Regions from separate parts of the Brevundimonas sp. AVps4 genome, predicted to be linked through region 1. Evidence: predicted binding sites of a transcription regulator. Region 1 holds the regulator's gene; the other holds the start of a gene.
What was found. The regulator HrcA, encoded in region 1, represses chaperone genes, less so after heat shock. The targets are predictions, from matches to a motif close to GTTAGCANTCNNNNNNNNNGANTGCTAAC.
Positions count from the first base shown of each region.

Region 1 (3,409 bases):
ATCCTGGGCGGCGAACGCAGTCTGAGGGACGGCTCCAGCCTGTCACTGCAAGCCGTGGCCAGCCGCGAGCCGCGCCACACCGCCGACGCCGCGCCCGAGTTCGCCCTGATCGGGGGCTGGCGACGCCGGTTCTGAGGGGGTGTCGGCGCTGGTGAAGGTGAGCGAGAATTGTGCGGCCTCGAACGTCGTGCCGAACGCCTCGCTCACCTGCCGCTCACCAGCACTATTCACTAGCTCAAACTCCCTCAGAGGAGGGCGGTGATCAAGCCTTGCCGTCGAAGGCGTGAGTCTGGGGTTCGCCGCCGCCGCCATAGGGGTTCGACGGCTGGGCGCCCGATCCCTTGGCGGCCACCACCACCATGGCCGGGCGGATGGTGCGGCCGAACAGTTCGAAACCGGACTGCATGGTCTGGACCACGGCTCCGCCCGGCACCGTGTCCGACGGCTGTTCGATCATGGCCTGGTGCAGATGGGGATTGAAGGCCTCGCCGGCCTCGGGCGCGACCCGCTTCAGACCGTTGGTCTCGAACGCCTGCAGCAGGGCCTTCTGCGTCATTTCCAGACCCGTCACCAGACCGGCCGTGGCGCCTTCGGCGTCCTTGGGCGCGGCCATCAGGGCGCGCTCAAGATTGTCGGCCACGCCCAGCAGATCCTTGGCGAAGCGCTGGATGGCGTAGGCGCGGGCGTCGTTCTGCTGGGCCTCTGAACGGCGCTTCAGATTCTCCATCTCGGCGGCGACGCGCAGGGCGCGGTCCTTCCACTCGTCCCGCTCGGCGATCACGGCGTCCAGCGGCGCCAGATTGTCCGACGGCTCGGCGTCCAGTCCGTGTTCGGCGTTCAGTTCCGCCTCTTCCATTCCGTTCAGCTCATCGTTCTGGGGTTTGTCGCTCACGTTTCTTTCCCGTCCAGCATCCGGCCCAGCACCCGGGCGGTATAGTCCACCAACGGAATGACACGGGCGTAGTTCAGTCGCGCCGGTCCTATGACGCCTATGGCGCCCAGAACCCGCTGTCGGCCGCTCATATAGGGCGCCGCGATCACGGCGGAACCCGAAAGTGAAAACAGACGGGTTTCGGCGCCGATGAAAATCCGCACCCCCTGCGCCGCATCCACACCGTCCAGCAGGCCGATCAGCTGTTCCTTCTGCTCCAGATCGTCGAACAGGACCCGCACCCGCTCCAGATCGGCCAGGCCTTCGCCGTCCTGCAGCAGATTGGCCCGACCCCGCACGATCAGGGCCCGCTCGCGGTCCGGCCCGCCGGACCAGGCGGCCAGACCGTCCTCGACCAGCCGGGCGGCGGCCTGGTCCAGCTCGCGCCGGGCGATCTCCAGCTCCTGGGTCATTTCCCGCTTGGCCTCGGCGAAGGGCCGGCCGCGCAGCCGGGCGTTCAGGAAGTTGGAGGCCTCCGTCAGGGTCGAGGGGGTGACCCCCGCCGCCAGGGTCATGATCCGATTCTCCACCGTGCCATCGTCGGCGACGATGACCGCCAGGGCCTGATCGCCGCCAAGCGCCACGAACTCAACATGTTTGACCCCGGCGTCGCGCACCGGGCTGGAGACCACGCCTGCGCCCCCCGCCAGGCCCGACAGCAGATTGGACGCCTCGTCCAGGGCGGCCTCGAAATTGCGGCCCCGGCCGGCCAGGCGGGCGTCGATCTCGCGCCGCTCCTCCTTGGTCAGGTCGCCGATTTCCAAGAGGCCGTCGACAAACAGGCGCAGACCCGCATGGGTGGGAATCCGCCCCGCCGAGGCGTGGGGCGAGGCCAGAAGGCCCGCCAGGGTCAGGTCCTGCATCGTATTGCGGATCGAGGCCGGCGACAGGGCGATCCCGCCCAGCGACAGGGTCCGCGACCCCACCGGCTCGCCCGTCTCCAGATAGCTCTCCACAATGCGCCGGAAGATGTCGCGCGCGCGCGCGTCCAGGCCGGCCAGCCCCGCCAGAGACTGGCCCGTCGCCGGACCGCCGTCGAACGGCGGGGTTTTGGGGGCATACAGGCTCACGTTTTCAGGATAATCACCGCCGCCCCAGCTTCCAAGGACTCATCTCATGCGCCATTCGCAACGCACCGACGCCCAGCTGCGTCCCGTGACCATCGAGACCGGCGTCAATCGCTACGCCGAGGGCTCGTGCCTGATCACCTTCGGCCACACCAAGGTTCTGGTGACGGCCTCGGTCGAGGAGACCATTCCCGGCTGGATGCGGGGCAAGGGCCAGGGCTGGGTCACGGCCGAATACGGGATGCTGCCCCGCGCCACCCACACCCGCGGCCGCCGCGAAGCCGCCGCCGGCAAACAGACGGGTCGGACGCAGGAGATCCAGCGCCTGATCGGCCGCAGCTTGCGCGCCGTCGTCGATCTGAAGGCGCTGGGCGAGCGTCAGGTGGTGCTGGACTGCGACGTGATCCAGGCCGACGGCGGCACCCGCACCGCCGCCATCACCGGCGCCTGGGTCGCCATGGCCTCGGCCCTCAACTATCTGCGCGACGAAGGCGTGCTGAAGGCTGATCCAATCCTGGACCAGGTGGCGGCGGTGTCCTGCGGCGTCTGCGACGGGGTTCCGGTGCTGGACCTGGACTATGAAGAGGATTCCGAGGCCGAGGCCGATTCCAACTTCGTCCTGACCGGTTCGGGCCAGATCGTCGAGATCCAGGCCACGGGCGAAAAGCGCGGCTTCACCCGCGCCGAGTTCGACCGCCTGTTCGCCCTGGCCGAGACCGGCTGCGCCGAACTGTTCGCCCTGCAGAAGGCGGCGCTGGAGGCGGTGCGCTCTTAAGGGGTTTCGTGCGTTCAACAGGCGGGTCATCGTGGCTATGACCCTCAGCCCGGAGATGTCGATGCGCCCTTTCCTGTCCGCCTGTTTCGCCCTGTCGGCCGCCCTCGCGGTCGCCGCCTGCCAGTCCGGGGAGGACAGGACCGCGCCCGCTGCGGACCCCGGTTCGGGCGCGCAGACCATAGCAGAGACGGCTCCGGGTCCGGCGTCTTCGGATCAGCCCGATACGGGCGCTGAACGAGGCCTCGCAGCCCAGACCGCATGCCGCGCGGATATCGGCGAGGCGGCGGCGGCGCGTCTGGTCGAGCGCTGCATCAAGGTCAGCCCGGCCACCCATCCGCCCTGCCACGCCGACAATCCCTGCGCCCTGATCCGGGGCGAGATCGACCGGTCCTGCAAGCTGTGGGACAAGGATCCGCCCGCCGAATGCCGCTCTTGAGACGGCTGTTATGAAAAAGGCCCCGCCGTCGCCGGCGGGGCCTTCGTCATTCAAACCTCAGGCCGAGGCTCAGTCGCGACGGCGACGGCCGCGATCGCCGCCTTCGCGCTTGGGACGGCCGCCGGTGTCTTCCGACAGGGGCTCCTCGCCGCGTTCGGCGCGTTCGGCGTTGATCTTGTCGGTGATGTCTTCGCCGGTGG
Region 1 covers NZ_CM178741.1:622,742-626,150, forward strand. Annotated here, with positions in the region: gene ACW178_RS03000 (S8 family peptidase) at 1-135, shown strand, start outside; gene grpE (nucleotide exchange factor GrpE) at 263-856, opposite strand; gene hrcA (heat-inducible transcriptional repressor HrcA) at 889-1,941, opposite strand; gene rph (ribonuclease PH) at 2,048-2,773, shown strand; gene ACW178_RS03020 (hypothetical protein) at 2,835-3,209, shown strand; gene pnp (polyribonucleotide nucleotidyltransferase) at 3,279-3,409, opposite strand, start outside.

Region 2 (3,409 bases), 120 kb from region 1:
CCGGTCGCCGCCACCTTCGACTTTCGCGACGAGGACGGTTTCAGCCTGTCGGACCTGGCCCGGATCGACACCATGGTGACGGTGGTGGACGCCTTCAACTTCCACCGCGACTATCCCTCGACCGACCGGCTGAAGACCCGCGGCGAACATCTGGGCGAGGACGACGAACGCACGATCGCCAATCTGCTGATGGACCAGATCGAGTTCGCCGACGTCATCGTGCTGAACAAGTGCGATCTGCTCGATGCGACCCAACTCGGGACGCTGAAGGCGATGATGGCCCAGTTCAATCCGCGCGCCCGGATCATCCAGGCAGTGCGCGGCGCCGTGCCCCTGGATCAGGTCGTCGGCACGGGCCTGTTCGACATGGAAAGGGCGGAACAGGCGGCCGGCTGGTCCCAGGCCCTGCGCGGCGAGGTGACGCCCGAGACCGAGGAATACGGCGTCTCAACCTTCGTCTACAGGGCGCGCAGACCCTTTCATCCCCGGCGCTTCTATGACCTGCTGCAGCGCGAATGGCCCGGCGTCTGGCGCTCCAAGGGCTTCTTCTGGCTGGCCAGCCGGATGGACTATGTCGGTTCCTGGAGCCAGGCCGGGGCCGTGACCGAACATGAATGGGGCGGACTGTGGTGGGCTTCGGCGCCGCGCGAGCGCTGGCCCGACGACAACGCCGAATGGCTGAAGGCGATCGAGGCCGTCTGGCGACAACCCTATGGCGACCGTCGTCAGGAGATCGTCCTGATCGGCAAGGACATGAACCGCGATCTGCTGACCTCCCTGTTCGACGCCGCCCTTTTGAGCCGGTTCGAGATGGAACGCGGACCCGAGGGCTGGGCCAGGCTGGAGGATCCCTTCCCGCATTGGGACCCGCGTCGGGACGCGGCATGACAAAAGGGGCGTCTTGATAAGGCGCCCCTTCTGAATTTCACGTCCGCAGTCTACCAGCGGCGATCGTAGCGATAGTCGCGGCGCTCGTCGCGCCGGTCATAGCGCTGGTCGCGGCGCCAGTCGCGATAATCACGGCGCTGCTCCCAGCGCGGGTCGCGGCTGTTGATGCCGTGCTCGCGTTCCCAGTGGCCCTGGTTCCGGTAGCATTGGCCGCCGCGATAATAGCCGCAGTCCGATCCGCGATTGGACGAGGCTACCGCGCCCAAGGCCGCGCCGGCCAAGGCGCCGCCCGCAATATAGGTTCCGTCGCCATTGCCGTAGACGGCGCCCGCCAGTCCGCCGACGGCGGCGCCGATCAGGGCGTTGCGGGCGGTGTCGTCGCGGTCACGCGACTGGGCCGAAGCCGGGGCGGCGGTCAAGGCCAGGGCGGCGGCGGGGGCGACAACGGCGGCGGTGATTTTCAACAGCTTGGACATGGTCCGTCTCCTCTGAATCGCCTCGCGTCTTCCGGGGATCGCGAGCGTTGAGGTGGTTTTAGCGCGCGCCGTTTGAACGGGTTCGGAGGCCGTGGTTCATCGCGCGTTCATCCGTCGCGGAAGTTTCACACGCGGCGGCGCTTGACGCCCCGCCGCCCTCTGACTAACTCCCGCTCGCGTTAGCACTCTCCGTGGTCGGCTGCTAAAACGGCGGTCGCGGAGAGGCTGACCCATTGTTCAAATCGCCCCATTTGGGGGATCAAGGGAGACAACCGATGGCGTTTCGTCCGCTCGGCGACCGCGTGCTGGTCAAGCGCGTTGAAGAAGAATCCAAGACCAAGGGCGGGATCATCATCCCCGACACCGCCAAGGAAAAGCCCCAGGAAGGCGAAGTCGTCGCCGTCGGCCCCGGCGCCCGCGACGACTCGGGCAAGGTCAACGCCCTGGAGCTGAAGACCGGCGACCGCATCCTGTTCGGCAAGTGGTCGGGCACGGAAGTGAAGATCGACGGCGAAGACCTGATCATCATGAAAGAGTCGGACGTGCTTGGAGTGCTGAGCTAAGGCTCAGCCCTCAGTGGCGAGTGATCAGTGGCGAGTGGCGAGCAGGTTTCCGGACGAAACCGCCGCCGTCGCCCCAATCTCAGATCCTCGCCACTCGCCACTAACCACTCGCCACTCACACAAAAGGAGCTGCCCGCATGGCCGCTAAAATCGTACAGTTCAACACCGACGCGCGCGACAAGATGCTGCGCGGCGTCAACGTCCTCGCCAACGCCGTCAAGGTGACCCTGGGTCCGAAGGGTCGCAACGTCGTGATCCAGAAGTCCTTCGGCGCCCCGCGCTCGACCAAGGACGGCGTCTCGGTCGCCAAGGAAATCGAGCTGGAAGACGCCTTCGAGAACATGGGCGCCCAGATGATCCGCGAAGTCGCTTCGAAGACGAACGACAAGGCGGGCGACGGCACCACCACCGCGACCGTTCTGGCTCAAGCCATCGTGCAAGAGGGCCTGAAGGCCGTCGCCGCCGGCATGAACCCGATGGATCTGAAGCGCGGCATCGACAAGGCCGTCGGCCTGGTCCTGGAAGAGGTCAAGACCAACTCCAAGCCCGTTTCCAACAACTCGGAAATCGCCCAGGTCGGCACCATTTCGGCCAACGGCGACTCCGAAATCGGCGAGCTGATCGCCCAGGCCATGGCCAAGGTCGGCAATGAAGGCGTGATCACCGTCGAGGAAGCCAAGACCGCCGACACCACCGTCGACGTCGTCGAAGGCATGCAGTTCGACCGCGGCTATCTGAGCCCCTACTTCATCACCAACGCCGACAAGATGGAGGCCGTTCTCGAAGAGCCGCTGATCCTGCTGTTCGAGAAGAAGCTGACCTCGCTGCAGGCCATGCTGCCGATCCTGGAAGCCGTGGTGCAGTCGGGCCGTCCGCTGCTGATCATCGCCGAGGACATCGAAGGCGAAGCCCTGGCCACCCTGGTGGTCAACAAGCTGCGCGGCGGCCTGCGCGTCGCCGCCGTCAAGGCGCCGGGCTTCGGCGACCGCCGCAAGGCCATGCTGGAAGACATCGCCATCCTGACGGGCGGCCAAGTCATCTCGGAAGACCTGGGCATCAAGCTGGAGAGCGTCACGCTCGACATGCTCGGCAAGGCCAAGAAGGTCTCGATCACCAAGGACGACACCACCATCGTCGAAGGCGTGGGTGAGAAGGCCGACATCGAAGCCCGCGTGGCCCAGATCAAGCGCCAGATCGAAGACACCACCTCCGACTACGACAAGGAAAAGCTGCAGGAACGTCTGGCCAAGCTGGCCGGCGGCGTCGCGGTTCTCCGCGTCGGCGGCTCGACCGAAGTCGAAGTGAAGGAAAAGAAGGACCGCGTCGACGACGCCCTGAACGCCACCCGCGCTGCGGCTGACGAAGGCATCGTTCCCGGCGGCGGCATCGCCCTGTTGAAGGCCTCCAAGATCCTGGCCGACGTCAAGGGCGACAACGCCGACCAGAACGCCGGCATCGCCATCATCCGTCGCGCCCTGCAGG
Region 2 covers NZ_CM178741.1:502,216-505,624, forward strand. Annotated here, with positions in the region: gene ACW178_RS02450 (GTP-binding protein) at 1-888, shown strand, start outside; gene ACW178_RS02455 (YMGG-like glycine zipper-containing protein) at 939-1,364, opposite strand; gene groES (co-chaperone GroES) at 1,640-1,927, shown strand; gene groL (chaperonin GroEL) at 2,065-3,409, shown strand, end outside.
Region 2: the regulator HrcA is predicted to act here: its motif matches at 1,543-1,571, upstream of groES (co-chaperone GroES).